Dehalococcoides mccartyi 195: one gene and its partner. The protein of the gene in region 1 binds, or shares a complex with, the protein of each later gene. Links are inferred from orthologs where the notes say so. Each region holds a gene or a part of one and is shown on either strand. Other genes may lie near its edges. The genes, in order: metK and groL.

The links.
Region 2: the proteins of metK (region 1) and groL are in contact, whole or in part, in a cryo-EM structure (PDB 8P4O), measured with the Escherichia coli proteins. The link is inferred for Dehalococcoides mccartyi 195 from one-to-one orthologs.

What each region holds. Positions count from the first base shown.
Region 1 is NC_002936.3:462,378-467,447, reverse strand. Bases 1-2,890 are described here. They hold metK (methionine adenosyltransferase), read left to right. Parts: upstream 1-780; coding sequence 781-2,001; downstream 2,002-2,890. Other genes in these bases: DET_RS02730 (phosphoglucomutase/phosphomannomutase family protein), read left to right, coding at 2,233-2,890; DET_RS02735 (hypothetical protein), read left to right, coding at 2,034-2,237; ahcY (adenosylhomocysteinase), read left to right, coding at 1-771. In the rest of the region: more of DET_RS02730, read left to right, coding at 2,891-3,648; DET_RS02725 (bifunctional phosphoglucose/phosphomannose isomerase), read left to right, coding at 3,673-4,740; DET_RS02715 (hypothetical protein), read left to right, coding at 5,048-5,070. UniProt on the Escherichia coli protein: Catalyzes the formation of S-adenosylmethionine (AdoMet) from methionine and ATP.
Region 2 is NC_002936.3:1,292,004-1,303,439, forward strand. Bases 5,700-8,668 are described here. They hold groL (chaperonin GroEL), read left to right. Parts: upstream 5,700-6,361; coding sequence 6,362-7,975; downstream 7,976-8,668. Other genes in these bases: groES (co-chaperone GroES), read left to right, coding at 6,038-6,334; DET_RS07315 (M16 family metallopeptidase), read right to left, coding at 8,064-8,668. In the rest of the region: tRNA lysidine(34) synthetase TilS, read right to left, coding at 1-701; DET_RS07280 (histidine phosphatase family protein), read right to left, coding at 745-1,368; DET_RS07285 (M48 family metallopeptidase), read right to left, coding at 1,371-2,549; DET_RS07290 (TIGR03936 family radical SAM-associated protein), read right to left, coding at 2,549-3,193; DET_RS07295 (HlyC/CorC family transporter), read right to left, coding at 3,174-4,448; tRNA (adenosine(37)-N6)-threonylcarbamoyltransferase complex transferase subunit TsaD, read left to right, coding at 4,567-5,547; more of DET_RS07315, read right to left, coding at 8,669-9,323; hydrogenase maturation nickel metallochaperone HypA, read left to right, coding at 9,430-9,789; hydrogenase nickel incorporation protein HypB, read left to right, coding at 9,770-10,423; carbamoyltransferase HypF, read left to right, coding at 10,424-11,436.

The DNA of each region.
Region 1 (5,070 bases):
GAAAGCGGCAAACTCTGCTACCCTATCATTGCGGTAAATGACGCCAAAACCAAATATATGTTTGATAACCGCTACGGCACCGGCCAGAGTACACTGGACGGGATTACCCGGGCTACCAACTTTCTCTGGGCATCCAAGACTGTGGTAGTGGTGGGTTACGGCTGGTGCGGACATGGGGTTGCCATGCGTGCCAAAGGCTTGGGTGCGCATATAATCGTCACCGAGGTTGACCCGGTAAAGGCACTGGAAGCAGTGATGGACGGCTTCAGCGTAATGCCCATGGCCGAAGCTGCCAAAGCGGGTGACATCTTCATAACCGTTACCGGAGACAAGCACGTTATAGATGCTAACCATTTCAAGCTTATGAAAGACGGGGCAACCCTGGCCAACAGCGGCCACTTCAACAGCGAAATAAATATCCCCGCCCTGGAAACCCTTGCCTGCGGCAAGGAGACTATCCGCCCCTCGGTTGAGGAATATAAAATGAAAGACGGGCGGAGGATTTACCTGCTGGGTGAAGGACGGCTGATAAATCTGGCGGCTGCCGAAGGCCACCCGGCCGCCGTAATGGATATGAGCTTTGCCAACCAGGCTCTGTCACTGGAATATCTGGTAAAAAACCACACCAAGCTGGAAAAGAAGGTTTACGCTGTGCCTGAAGAAATTGACCGGGCAGTAGCGGCCACCAAGCTTTCCTCCTTGAACGTAAGTATAGATACCCTTACCGAAGAGCAAATAAAATACCTGTCCAGCTGGCAGGAAGGAACTTAAGGAGAAACGATGTCTCAGACTTTTGGGAATTCTTCAAAATATCTTTTTACCTCGGAATCAGTTACCGAAGGACACCCGGATAAGATTTGCGACCAGATTTCTGACGCAGTTCTGGACGCTATCATAGCCAAAGACCCCAATGCCCATGTTGCCTGTGAAACCGCCGTAACCAATGGTCTAGTGGTAGTCATGGGTGAAATAACCACCAGTTGCTACGTGGAAATACCCGAACTGGTCAGGGGGGTTATAAAAGATATAGGCTACACCAAGCCCGAATACGGCTTTGATGACCGCACCTGCGGCGTACTCACTTCTATTAACCGCCAGTCTCCTGATATAGCTCTGGGAGTTAACAAATCTCAGGAGGCCAAGAGCGGGCAGGTAGATGAACTTGACCTGACCGGCGCCGGTGACCAGGGAATGATGTTTGGTTATGCCTGCACCGAAACCCCGGAATATATGCCCCTGCCCATTTCTTTAGCCCACCGCCTGAGCAAGCGTTTGTCTGAAGTACGCAAAAACGGCACGCTGGCCTACCTGCGTCCTGACGGCAAAAGCCAGGTAACAGTGGAATACCACAACGGAGAGGCCAAAAGGATAAGCAGCGTGGTTATCGGCGCTCAGCATGACCCGGATGTAACTACCGAAAAAATTCAGGCAGATATTATCCGGGAGGTTATCAAACCTATTATCCCCACCAACCTGCTAGACGAAAATACCGAATATTATGTAAACGCCACCGGCCGCTTTGTAGTAGGCGGTCCGGTTTCTGACACCGGTTTTACCGGACGCAAAATCCTGGTAGATACCTACGGCGGTTTTGCCCGCCACGGCGGCGGCGCTTTCTCCGGCAAAGACCCCACTAAAGTAGACCGCTCTGCCTGCTACATGGCCAGATATATTGCCAAAAATCTGGTAGCGGCCGGACTGGCAGACAGGCTGGAAATTCAGGTAGCTTATGTTATCGGGGTTGCCCACCCGTTGTCAGTTTCCATTGAGACTTTCAACACCGCCCGCATGAGCCATGAAGATATCCTGTCCATTATCCAGAAACACTTTGATTTGCGGCCGGAAGCTATTATCCGTAACCTGGGGCTTCGCCGCCCTATTTACCGCCAGACTGCTGCTTATGGCCATCTGGGACGCCCGGAACTGGACCTGCCGTGGGAACGGCTGGATAAGGTAGATGCCATAAAGGCCACTATGGAATCCCTAAGCGTATCCAAGTAAAAAATATTTACTACCGACAGGAAGGTGTGCTTATGATAAAGACTGTGTTGCTGGCCTTCTTTGGGGCGATTATAGTTGAACTGGCCGTAATTGTGCTGGCTACCGTAATGGGGCTGGCCGGACTTACGTTCGTCATCATGGTACTATTCCTGCCGGTAGTACTTATTCTGGGCTCTGTTATCTTTATATTGAGCAAAATATTCAAAGGAGACAGCCAAAATAACAAGCCAAATTAAGTTCGGCACTGATGGTTGGCGGGGCATTATTGCCAAAGATTTTACCTTTGATAATGTCTCTGTCTGTGCCCAAGCTACTGCCGCATACCTGAAAAATACCAGCCCCCGCAACCTTTCACTGGTAATAGGGTATGATACCCGCTTTGCCTCAGCGGATTTTGCCCGTTCGGCTGCCGAAGTCATGGCAGCAAACGGCATAAAGGTTTATTTTTGTTCATGCCCCACCCCTACGCCGGTAATCAGCCACGGGGTGGTAAACCTGAAAGCGGCCGGGGCTGTAATAATTACCGCCAGCCACAACCCCGCCAGATGGAACGGTTTCAAGGTTAAATCCGCCGATGGAGCCAGTGCCCCCACCCAGATGATAACCGGTATTGAAGCAGAGATAGCCAAACTGGGTGATAAGCCGCCTGTGCTTAATCTGGATTTTGATACGGCAGTTTCCCGCGGTCTTATTGAACATGTAGACCTTGCTCCGGCTTACTTTGAAAAAATAGGCGGGCTGGTAGATATTGAAAAACTTAGGGATGCCGGCTTTAACATAGCCATAGACTCTATGCATGGTGCCGGTATAGGCTACTTCAAGCAACTGCTTGACGGCGGCTGCAACCGCTTAAATGAGATAAATGCCGAACCCAACCCCAATTTCCCCGGTATGCTTCAGCCTGAACCTATCACCCCTAATCTGGCTAAGCTGATGAGGCTGGTCAAGGATATCCGTTCAGATATAGGGCTGGCTACCGACGGGGATTCTGACCGTCTGGGTGTGGTAGATGAAATGGGCAACTTTCTTAACCAGCTGCAGGTCTTTTCCCTGCTGGCACTTTATATGCTGGAAGTAAAAGGGCTGCGCGGGCCGCTGGTAAAAACTATTACCAACTCCAGTATGATAGATAAACTGGGTGAGCTTTATAATGTGCCGGTATTTGAAACCAAAGTCGGCTTCAAGTATGTCTCCCCGGTTATGCTTGAGCAAAATGCCCTTATCGGCGGTGAGGAAAGCGGAGGTTACGCTTTTACCGGGCATGTACCTGAGCGTGATGCCATACTGGCGGGGGCGTATTTTCTGGATTTTATGATTACCACTGGCAAATCACCCGCCGAGATGCTGGAATATTTATATTCCAAGGTTGGGCCTCACTATTACAACCGGGTTGACTATACCTTTGCCGAAGCCCGCCGGGAAGAAATAATAAAACACCTGACGGACCAAAAACCGGCTAGTCTGGGTGAAACCAAAGTAGTTTCTACAGACAAGCTGGATGGCTTCCGCTATAAACTGGAAGACGGCAGCTGGCTGCTTATCCGCTTTTCGGGCACTGAACCGCTCTTACGGGTATATGCCGAAAGCCCCAGCCAGGCTAAAACCGCCGCTTTGCTGGAAGACGGCCGCCAACTTTCCGGTATTTAAAATATTGTCTTGGGGATATACCTGATGGATATTAGAAACCTTGATGACTTAAATATTTATACAAAACTTGACCCCAACCATATGCTGGATGAACTTCGGCGTATGCCCTCACTCTGCAAACAGGCCTGGGAGACTGCCGAAGCCCTAAACCTGCCTGAAGATTACCGGGCTGTCAAACAGGTGGTAATACTGGGTATGGGCACTTCCGGAGTGGCTGCCCAACTGGCTGAGCGGATAGTGCGGGATGAATGTAAAATACCTATCTACCTCCATCAGGATTATCTGCTGCCGGCATATGTATCGGCTGATACACTGGTTATTGCTTCCAGCAGTTCCGGCTCAACCGAAGAAGTAGTATCCTGTTTTAATCAGGCAGCCAGCCGCCAGGCCAAGCTGCTGGTCTTAACCACCGGCGGCGAACTGAAAGAAATGGCGGCCGGACATAATATACCGGGACTGGTTTATGACTATACTTACCGCCCAAGCACCGCTATTGCCTATGGGGTGCTGCCTGTTTTAAGCATCCTGCACAAACTGGGCTTTATACCCAACAAATCTGCCGAAGTAAGCGAAAGCCTGATAGTCCTTTCTCAGATTGCAGAAAGGCTGTCAGAAAAATACCAGACCAGCAACAACCCCGCGAAACAGCTGGCTGATAAACTGGAAGGCCGGGCAGTCATGGCATTCGGCTCAGGAGTAACTTTCCCGGCTGCCCGCCGTTTTAAAACCCAGCTGAATGAAAATGCCAAATGTTTTGCTTTTGCCGAAGAAATACCTGAAATGAACCACAACTCGGTAGTCGGATACCAGCTGCCCCAAAATTCCGGCCGATACTGGGCAGCGGTTATGTTTAAAACCACCTTTCTATCTAAACGTATCCACCAGCGCATGAAAATTACCACCGATATTCTCCACCAGGCTAAAATACCTGTTTTCAGCATTGACGGTTACGGCTTCAGCCCCTTATGCCAGGCCCTCAGCTTAATCCTCCAGGGAGACTTTGTAAGCCTGTATCTGGCTTTTCTGAATGGAGTAGACCCCTACCCGATAGATGCGGTAGACTACTTTAAACAGGAGTTGGCCGAAAGTTAGTTTTCTCTGGCATTTTAAAGCACGAGCCAAGTGCCAGACCACCCCTCTAAAGGCACAGGGCGGCTATGCAGATGTTTTGCTGCCACCGCAGCACCATATCCTTATATTACCGCCCGGTCAGGCGTGTGATGTGCTTAAAGGTTTTTACTAAACCCGATTAACTGCCCGGAAATAAGGCACTGAGCCCAAAGTTACTTGGCTGAAATGGCGTGAACACCAGACGGATTCAAATACTGCCCTATCCTCTAAAACCCAAATCAAAGCGGCAGTGTGTTATAATATCTAGACTAATTTCACGGAGTAATTCATGAAAACCAGCCTTTTTTACCT
Region 2 (11,436 bases), 830 kb from region 1 along the record:
CGGAGTATGGTTTCTTCAAAGGCGGGGTTAATTCCCCTAAGCATGGGCAGCACCTCAAGGCGGATACGGTTGCGTAAAAGGTCTGTACTCTGGTTAGTTACGTCCTGTACGGGTGAAAGCCCGGCTTCGCAGCAGTAATTTTGAGTTTCAGCCCGGCTGAGGCCAAGCAGAGGGCGGATAACCCTTAGACAGCCTTCACCGGCTACCGTACGGTTTAAAACAGGCCTAAGTCCCTGAAGCCCGCGGGTTCCGCTGCCGCGTACCAGATGAAGCATAACCGTTTCAATATTGTCATCTGTGGTGTGTCCCACCGCCACTGCCGCCGAACCATACTCAGCAGCAGTCCGGCAAAGAAAGGCATACCGCATTTCGCGGGCGGCTTCTTCAGTTGACAGGTGGTGTTCAGCCTGATAGGCCTTGACACTGACTTTCTGCTGGCAAAGGGGTACACCCAAAGCAGCCGCCAGTTCGGCCACATAGGCGGCATCACGCTCGGATTCTTCACCCCTCAGGCTGTGGTTCAAATGGGCCAGCCGCAAACTGAAACCCATTTCACAGCTTAGTTTATGCATTATGTAAAGCATACAAACGGAATCAGGCCCGCCAGAAACCGCCAGCAGGATTTCATCTCCGTCTGACACCATGCCCTGTTGTTTTATATATCTGCTTACCCGTTCGCTCAAAATTTCATTGTTGTCCAAGGGTATGTCCCGCCTTTTAAAAACTTCGTCAACAAGTATTTTCTCAAATACAACGGCTGTCCTGATGAAAAACGTTTTCATTAAAGAGTGCCAGATAGGCCTGGCTGCCCTTAAACTCTATCAGACTCAGACTGCCAATGTGAAGCCTGAAATTGGCCATTTTTTCCAGAGGCAAATCCAGCACCTTGCAGATAACCGCCAGTATCACAAAATAGTGACAGACCACCGCCACATTCTGGTCAGGATGGTCAGCGGCTATTTGGGTGATAACCCGCCAGGCACGGGTCTGGACATCAGTCAGGGATTCACCGCCCGGAATCCGGGGCAAACCGCCCTCCGGGTGGGGTTCGGTAAAGAGTTCGGTAACCTTCATATTGGCACTGCCCATGTCCATACCCTCAAAATCACCCGCCTCTATCTCCCGAAGGTCTGGTGCGGTATTGATGGCAAGGCTGTGCTCAAGGGCAATCACCTCGGCGGTCACTTTGGCCCGGCTGAGCGGGCTGGAGTATATGGCAGACAGTTTTTCATCTTTGAGCCGCAGTGCCAGATTTCGGGTCTGGCGCAGCCCGTTTTCATTCAGGGGGGTATCACTTAACCCGCCCTGCAGCCGTCTTTTATTATTCCAGTCTGTTTCCCCGTGGCGAATCAAATACATTCTGGTCATGTCTAACCTCTGTCTACACTATGGCGTTTTTCAAATTCGTCTGCCAGACTAATCCGCTGAGTATAGTTAGGGTGGTCCTGGGTCAGCCGCTCCAGCCAGTTTGAGGGTTCAGCCTCAGCCAGATTCTGGTTGGTCAGGCGGGTCATAGCTGTCCGGAAGGCCGAAGGATTATTACTGATATTAAGGGCAAATTCATCTGCCTGCTTTTCCAGCCTGCGGGTAAAAAGGCTGATTAGCGGGGCAACTGCCATCAGCAAAAAAAACAGGATACTACCCATAAGCGGCAGCCCGGCCGGGTCTGTCAGACCATTATACCCCACCGCATCACCCAGATAACTGAAAATTAGCCCGCCCCCCGCCAGCACCCCGAACAGGACTGCCGCCTGAAGAGAAAAAAGACGGAGCATATCGTTATGCTGCTGGTGGGCAATCTCATGAGAAAGGACAACCTCTATTTCGGGTATGGAATAACGGTCTATCATAGTATCACTCAGGACTATCCGCCTGGTACGCCCCAAACCCATCAGGGCGGCATTGGCGGCGGTTCCGCGCTTACTCAGCTCTATAACATATATCCCGCGGACATATACGCCTATACGCCGGCAAAGCTCTAAAAGACTGTCTTTCAGCTGCCCGTCTTCAAGCGGTTTCATAGGGTAGAAAAGGGGTATCAGCCAGACAGGGGCAATAAAGGTCATACCCAAACTCACCGCTAAAAATCCCAGCCAGACCAGCAGCCACCAGATATCCGGCCATGCACCCATAACGGCATATACCGCCGCAACCAGAGGCGCACCCAGCACCAGCATAATCAGAAAAGACTTGGCTGTATCCGCAAAAAAAGCCCGGCGGGTCTGTCGGGAAGTGCCGTAGCGTTTAGCCAGTATATACCCGGTATAATAACCAAACGGCAGACTGAATATTTCGTAAACAACCGCCAGCAGCAAAAAGTAAATAACAGCTGCCCAGACAGGGTGAGATACCAAATGGGCAGCAACTGAGGCGGATAACCCGCCGAATATTAAAACCAATGCGGCTGCGGCAATGATAAGGGCTTGGATATAAGTAAACCGCCGCTCAATACGGCCGTACTCTCTGGCTTGTTGCTGACGCTGGGTATCCAGCTTAGGGGGAGAGTTCAGATTATCTTCGGGGGGAAGAGCCAGTTCTTCTTCAGGCATCAGGCCTCCAGGACAAGCCGTATACGCTCCACTGACAAAGGAAATTCGCTGATACCCAGGGCTTTGGTGAGTTGTTCGGGGCGGCCGGCCCCTTTGCTGTCACACTGAAGCAGCATCCGCAGGCACAGCACACCATCCAAAAGAGAGACCACTTCCAGTTCAGCTGTCTGGGCGCGTAAATCATATTCCTTTACTTTGTCCTGACGCTGCAGCTGCCACAAGAAGCTGTCTTTAGCCATAAAATCATCTACAGCCTTATGGCATTCCGCCAAAGACATTGAAGTATTTACGCTTACCAGATACTCTGCCTGCCGTACCAGCGCCTGGAGTGAGTCATGTTCGGGGGGAACAACGCAGCTTTGAAGTATCTTGACGCCCTCCGGCAGGTGGCGGTTAATCAAATCTTCAAAATAATGGGGGCTGACAGCAGCAGAGGTATATAAATCCATAAACTCCGCCCGGCTGGTATACCCCACCGGCAAGGGTGAGGCCAGAGCCATTCGGGGGTGAGGGTTAAAGCCCTCCGAATAGGCCAGTTCTACCCCGGCCCGGTAAAAAACCCTTTGCCACAGGCGTATTATGTCAAGGTGAGAAATAAACTTCAGGTTTTCTCCCCTTTGGTATCTAACTCTTAGACGCTGCACGCTTTTCCTTTGTTATCAGGACTTCATCAATCTTCATACCCTTCATACGGGTAATCACTACCTTAAGGTTTTGAAGTTTAATCTGCTGACCCTGCTTGGGTATGTATCCCAGGCGGTCAAGTATCAAACCGGCAATAGTCTCATAATCACCTTCGGGCAGGTCCAGTTCCATTTCTGCGTTAGCTTCTTCTATCCGCATGCTGCCGTCCACCTGAAAGGTGTATTCGTTTATAGATTCGTAGTCTTTTTCGGCTTCCGCCAGTTCATCACCCACCGGCCCTACTATCTCTTCCATCAGGCGGGAAAGGCTTACGATACCGGCCGTACCGCCATACTCATCTACCACCACACACATCCGGAAATTCTTTTCCCGCATCTCGTTAAACAGCTTGCCGATAGGCTTGGTTTCAGGAGCAAAATAAGCCGGGCGCATAAGGTCATCTACCAAATCCTGCTGGTTATGAGTGCCTTTGGCCAGTGCCATCAGCACGTCTTTGATAGATAAAATACCCAGCACGTTATCCATGTTGTCTTCGTACACCGGGAAACGTGACATGGGGGACTCGGCATATAAATCCAGAAAATCTTTCAGGGTTGAGCCTTTTTCCACGCTTTCCACTTCCGGTCTGGGTACAATCACTTCCCTGACCGGCCGGTCTGAAAACTCAAATACCTTGTGCAGAAGCTCCGCTTTATCTTCTTCAACCGTCCCCTCTTTATGGCCGACAGTTATCATAGCACGGATATCATCTTCGGCCACCAGGGAACTTTTAAGGGCAGGGCCGCCGAAGAGCTTGGTAAAACCGGAGGATATCCAGCCAAGCAGAGCTACTATAGGTGCGAATATTTTGGAAATCACCTCTACCGCAGGGGCTACTGCGAAGGCTATTTTTTCAGAATGCTGGGTAGCCAGAGTTTTGGGGGTGGTTTCGCCGAAAACCAGCAAAATAATAGTAACCCCGGCAGTGGCGATAAGCACGCCTCTTTCATTACCCCAGATAGAAACCGCCAGAACAGTACCCAAAGCGGAAGCGGCTGTATTTACAAAGTTGTTGCCCAAAAGTACAGTGGAAAGGAATTTTTCCGGCCTCTCCATCAGCTGCGAGACCTTGTCTGCGCCCTTTACTTTACTTTGAACCATATTTTGCAGGCGGAACCGCTGGATCGAAATAAAGGCTGTTTCAGAGCTGGCAAAAAAAGCGGAAAAGACAATACACAGAAAGAAGAGTATAAGGTACCAGGTATCGGTACTCATTTTGAAGAAAACCTCACTAACCTAGGCTACATGGCCTGGATATTTATAATAACATTGCCCTATATAGGTGTCAAAGGGTTTAGCCCCTTGACATTGTCTATGCTATAATCCTGCATATATGAAGATACTCGGTATAGAAAGCTCCTGTGATGAAACCGCTGCCGCAGTAGTGGCAGACGGGGTAAATATTTTATCCAACCGGGTATCCTCGCAGATAGATATCCACTCCCGTTACGGCGGGGTAGTCCCCGAAGTGGCTTCCCGCCAGCACCTGCTTTCCATATTACCGGTCATAAGTGACGCACTTAAGGAAGCACGTACCGGATTTGATGAAATTTCGGCCATAGCTGTAACCAACGGGCCGGGTCTGGCAGGCTCTCTGATAGTGGGGGTAAATGCCGCCAAAGCCATAGCCGCCGCCCGCGGCATACCCCTGGTGGCGGTAAACCACCTGCACGGCCATATCTATGCCAACTGGCTTTCCGGCAGGATACCGGAATTCCCCTGCCTGTGCCTGACTGTCTCAGGCGGGCATACCGACCTGGTGCTGATGAAAGGGCATGGTCAGTATCAGCTGCTGGGACGTACCCGTGATGATGCCGCCGGAGAAGCCTTTGACAAAGCCGCCAGAATACTGGGTTTAAGCTATCCAGGCGGGCCGGCCATAGACAGAGCTTCGCAGGACGGTGAGGCAGTACTGGATTTGCCGCGCTCGTGGATACCCGGCAGCCATGACTTCAGCTTTAGCGGACTGAAAACCGCCCTGCTCCGGCTGGTGGAAAACGGCGAAGTCTGTTCGGTAAATGACGCCGCCGCCAGCTTTCAAAAAGCGGTGGTAGATGTACTGGTAACCAAGACCCTGAACTGCGCCCATGAGTACAACGTAAAGCAGATACTGCTGGCAGGCGGAGTGGCCGCCAATAACCTGCTGCGTAAACAGCTAAGCGAACAATCCCCTCTGCCGGTTTCCATACCACCCATAGGCTTATGTACCGACAATGCCGCCGTAATAGCCTCCTGCGGCTATTTCCGCTTTATATCCGGCGGTCAGGACAGGCTGGACATGGATGTACTGCCGGCGCTGTCCGTTGTTTCCTGATATCTAAAGCATTTCTTCGCCAAATAAAAAAGGAACTCGTTTCCGAGCTCCCTTTTACAAACTGTACAGTATTTGAGGCGGCCTGTACAGTATTTCAAAGACCATCCAGATCTTTGAGAACTGCAATCAGTATAGACCAGAACCAGAGCCCTTGCTATCGTACTTAATACGTAAATTGACTGCGCATTTATGCTTAGTACTATTCTATACTTTAGTATATTTTCAGTTTAGCAAACCCTGTTAAAGCTCTGCTAAGCATTGCTATTGACATACTGTAAAGCATTCCGGAGAGTTATCAGCATTGGATTAAATAGCTTTTCGTAGTCTTAAGGGTGTATTTATGGTTATTTTATTCTAAATACCTGTAATTACCGCTGATTGCAGTTGCAGCCGACTTCCCAGTGCTGTATTATATGCCTGTTAGCAGTCTCGTACTGAGACTGCTAAAACATTGCCGCAATAAATTTAGTCAAACTTAGAAGGAGGAATAATGGCAACTAGATTCGAACCCCTGCACAACATGGTACTCATCCAGCCCCAGGAAAAACAAGACATGAGCAAAGGCGGTATCATCATCCCTGACGCCGCTCAGGAAAAATCTCAGGAAGGCGTGATTGTCGCCGTGGGCCCCGGCCGTCTGGACAAAGATGGCAAACGCGAACTCATGAGCATTAAAGTCGGTGACAAGGTTCTTTTCCCCAAATTCGGCGGTGTTGAACTTAAATCTGGCGGTATTGATTACATCATCATGCCCGAAAGCCAGATTATGGCTAAAATCGTAGGCTAAATTTTTTAACGAATATTAGGAGGTATAATGGCTAAGCAGATTATATTTGGCGAAAAAGTCAGGGTCTCCCTCAAGAAGGGCGTTGATACTCTGGCTAACACAGTAAGAGTAACCCTTGGTCCCAAAGGTCATCCCGTTGCCCTGGAGCGGAAATGGGGCGCACCCACTGTTATAGATGACGGTGTAACCATTGCCCGTGATATTGAACTGCCCGATGCTTTTGAAAATATGGGTGCCCAGCTGGTCAAAGAGGCCGCAACCCGCACCAGCGATGCCGCCGGTGACGGTACTACCACCTCTATCGTACTGGCTCAGGCCCTTATCAACGAAGCCTTCAAGAATATTGCCGCCGGTGCCGAACCCATCAACCTGAAACGCGGCATTGAAAAGGCTGTGGCCGCTCTTAAGGCCCAGCTCCGCAAGAACTCCACCCCCGTCAAGGGCAAACAGCAGATTGTTCAGGTAGCCACCATCACCGGTAAAGACCCCGAAATCGGCAACCTGATTGCTGACGTTATGGATAAAGTCGGCAAAGACGGTGTTATCACTATTGAAGAATCCCGTGGTCTGCGCTATGAAACCAGCTACGTAGAAGGTATGCAGTTTGACCGCGGTTATATCAGCGCTTACTTCGTAACTGACCCCGGCCGGATGGAATCCATCATGGAAGATGCCACCATCCTGATGACCGACCGCAAGATTGAAACCGTTGCCGAGCTGCTGCCCGCTCTGGAAAAAATCCTGCAGATTTCAAAGAATCTGGTCATTGTAGCCGAAAACGTTGAAGCCGAAGCTCTGGCTACCCTGGTAGTCAACAAGCTGCGCGGCAACCTGAATATCCTGGCTGTCAAAGCCCCCGGCTATGGCGACCGCCAGAAAGCTATGCTGGAAGATATGGCCATACTGACCGGCGGCCATGTAATCAGCAAGGAAGCCGGCCGCAAGCTGGATTCCGTAACCGAAGCTGACCTCGGTCATGCTCGCAGAGTTGTCTCCAATAAAGACAAGACCACCATTATTGACGGCGAAGGCTCTGCCGAAGCTATCAAGAACCGCATCAAGCAGATTAAAGCCCAGATTGAAGAAACCGAATCTGCCTTTGACCGCGAAAAACTGCAGGAACGCCAGGCTGCTCTGGTCGGCGGCGTAGCTGTTATCGCAGTAGGCGCTGCTACCGAAACCGAAATGAAAGAGCGCAAAGCCCGCGTTGAAGATGCTTTGGCTGCCACCCGTGCCGCCATTGAAGAAGGTATCCTGCCCGGCGGCGGTACCGGCCTCCTGAATGCCCTGCCCTGCCTTGATGCCCTGAAACTGGAAGGCGACGAAGCCACCGGTGTCAGCATTGTCCGCAAGGCTCTTATTGAACCCGTCCGCTGGATTGCTACCAACGCCGGCAAAGACGGCAACGTTATCGTTGACAAGGTCAAGAACTCACCCGTAGGCCATGGTTACAACGCTGAGAAAGATGTCTTCGGCGATATGGCTGAAATGGGTATCATTGACCCCACCATGGTTGTCCGCTCTGCCCTTGAGAACGCTTCCTCCATTGCCAATATGGTTCTCATCACCGACTCACTGGTAGCTGATATTCAGGATAAAAACCCCGCTCCCCCCATGCCTGAAGCTCCCGGAATGTACTAAGACCCAAACGGGTTAAACAAGAAGGGCGGGACTTTAAAGTCCCGCCCTTTTCTATTATTCACAATAGGCTTAGATACAAATATATTGTCTAGTCTTTCAGCAGACAGGCTACTGCATCTTTGTCAACAGGCCCTACCAGTGCCAGCCGCATTTGGGGTTTTTGGAAGTATTCGCCTGCCAGTTGCATAACACCTTTCAGGCTGACCCCGTCTATCAGGCGAATAACATCTTCGTGGGTGTTCACCCTTTGGCACAGCAGTTCCTGAGAACCTATCCACTTGGCCATATAGCGGCTGTCTTCCATAGCCAGCTGAATCCGTCCCTTGGACATTTCCTTAGCCTTTGTCAACTCTTCAGCTGTTATGGTTGTCTTGGCAGTTTCCAGTTCACTAAGTACAGCCTTTATACAGGCAGTCAGATTAGCCGGATCTACCGCCGCAAAAACAGAGAAAGCCCCGGTATCATGCAAATACTCAAGCCCGGACTGGACAGAATAAGCCAAACCCAGATTATCCCTGACACGGGCAAAAAGGCGGCTGCTCATGCCGTCACCCAGTATAGTGTTTAATATGCTGAAAGCATAACGGCGTTCATCCAGACGGTTCATGCCCGGCATGGCCAGCATCAGGTTAATCTGCTCGGCATCACGCTTGTCCACCCCTACCTGACAAGGGTTGCCGGAGTGATACGGCTCAAAGGTCTGAACTTTTTGCTGCCCGGCCAAACCGCCAAAGGCCTGAGAAATGGCCGAAACGGCGTTCTTATGCTTTATATCCCCGGCTACTGCCACCACTATATTGGCAGGGGTGTAATGGCGGTGCATGAAATCAAGCAGTTTTTGGCTGTCCAGACCGGCCACACTCTGGCGGCTGCCGGCTATATCCCGCCCCAGCGGGTGATCCGGCCAGAGTATCTCATCAAGCAGCAGCCCTACCCGGTGGGAAGGGTTGTCCAGGCTCATGCTTATTTCTTCGTAGATTACCTTGCGTTCCTTCTCAAGGTCTTCGGGGTTAAACAGGGGGGTTACCAGCATATCCGAAAGCACATCCAGGGCCAGAGCAAACTTGTCACTGCCCACTTTGGCATAATAAAGGGTAGACTCACGGTCGGTAGCCGCATTCAAAATACCCCCCACCCCCTCTATGGCACTGGAAATAAGCTGGGAATCAGGATACTTTTTGCTACCCCTGAATACCATGTGTTCTATAAAGTGGCTGGCACCGGCCTCGCAGTCTGTTTCATAACGCGAACCCACCCCGATATATACGCAAATGGTAACCGAACGGCTGGCAGGCATATGGTGGCTTATTACCCGCAAACCGCTTGGCAAAACACTTAATTCATACAAATAAACACCTCGCTTCTTTCTGAATAATAAACACAGCCTTAAAAGGTGTCAAATACCCCCCGAATTAGACACCCAAGCGGGTCTGCCTTATAATTAAATAAGAATTATGCACGAACTATCCATAACCGAAGAACTGCTAAAAACAATTGTAGCCAAGGCTGAAGAAGCCAAAGCCCGTAAAATCAGCCGGATAAATCTGGTGATAGGCGAATATGCAGGCGTGGTGGAAGACAGCGTAAAAATGTGTTTTGATATACTCAGCCAGGACACTATGGCCAAGGGGGCGCTTTTAGAATTTAAGCGCATACCCGCCGAATTCCGCTGCCGTTTGTGCGGCCATACCTTCCCTTCAGGGCAGCATGCACTGGTCTGCCCCAAATGTCAGGGCTGGAATGCCGAAGTGATAGCCGGCAACGAATTTTTTATTGAAAGCATTGAGGTAGATGATGAAAGTCAAAGTTCTTAAAAATATTACCGACATGAATGACCAGCTGGCTGCCAGAAACAAGGATATGTTTGCCGGAAAAGGCATACTGGTGATAAATGTCATGTCTTCACCCGGCGCCGGTAAAACCAGCTTGCTTCTTAAAACTATTGAGCTGCTGGGAGATGATGCCCGGGTGGGTGTGATAGAGGGTGATATAGCCTCAAGCGTAGATGCCGAAAAAATAGCCGCCACCGGTTCGCAGGCTATTCAGATAAATACAGACGGGGGCTGCCATCTGGATGCCAACATGGTAGCCTCAGCCGCAGACGGGCTGGAACTGGACAAGCTGGATATTATTTTTATTGAAAACGTGGGCAATCTGGTCTGCCCGGCCGGATTTCAGCTGGGCGAAGCCAAAAGGGTAGTGCTGGCATCCGTGCCGGAGGGTGATGACAAACCCACCAAATACCCCTTTATGTTCAGGGATACAGACGTAATAGTCATAACCAAAATGGATTACCTGCCGCTTAGTGATTTTAATATGGAATCCTTCCGCAAAACAGTACTGGGTCTCAACCCGGACGTAAAAATAATTGAGCTTTCAGTAAGGAATGGCCAGGGGCTGGACGAATGGACAGCCTGGCTGAAAAGCAACCTCCTCAAGGGGAAATAGATGCCCGCACCTAAGCAAACCAAGCGGTTTGCCTTTGCCATCAGCGGGATTGTCCAGGGGGTGGGCTTCCGCCCCTTTGTTTACCAGCTGGCCGCCAAACACGGCTTAAACGGCTGGGTCAGGAATACTTCTGCCGGAGTGGAGATAGAGGCAGAAGGGATTGAACAAGCGCTGGACAGCTTTTCAGATGAGCTAATTAGCCTCAGCCCGCCCCAGTCAGTTATTAAAACATTTAAACAGACTGAAATACCCTTAACAGGTGAAGAAGGGTTTACCATCAAACCCAGCCAGAGCCTTTCCGGGCGTTTTCAGCTGGTTTCACCGGATATAGCCACCTGCACCCAGTGCCAAAATGATGTATCTGACCCCCGAAACCGCCGCTACCGTTACCCCTTTACCAACTGCACCAACTGCGGCCCCCGTTTTACCATAATTGAGGACATACCCTATGACAGACCCCTGACCACTATGAAAGACTTTGAAATGTGCCCGGTCTGCCAGGCCGAATATGACAACCCTTTAGACCGCCGTTTCCATGCCCAGCCCAATGCCTGCCCGGTGTGCGGCCCCCGCCTCTGGCTGGTGGATAAAACCGGAAAAGAGCTTGAAAGTGCCGATGCTATAGCAGAAGCCGCAAAACTGCTGAAAGACGGCCGGATTTTAGCCATACGGGGTCTGGGGGGCTTTCTGCTGGCCGCTGACGCCACTAATCAGCTGGCGGTTAATACCCTCCGGCGCCGTAAACACCGCCCTTCCAAACCCTTTGCGGTTATGCTTCCTGATATAGCCGAAGCCCGCAAACACTGTTTTATATCCGCCGAAGAGGAAAAGCTGCTTATTTCACCTGCCGCACCCATTGTCCTTTGCAAATGGAACAGGGAAAGCCCCATATGCCCCGAAACCGCCCCTAAACAAAATTATCTGGGCATAATGCTGGCATACACCCCTCTCCACCACCTGCTTTTAAAGGAAACGGGTAAACCCCTTATCATGACCAGCGGCAATCTGAGCGC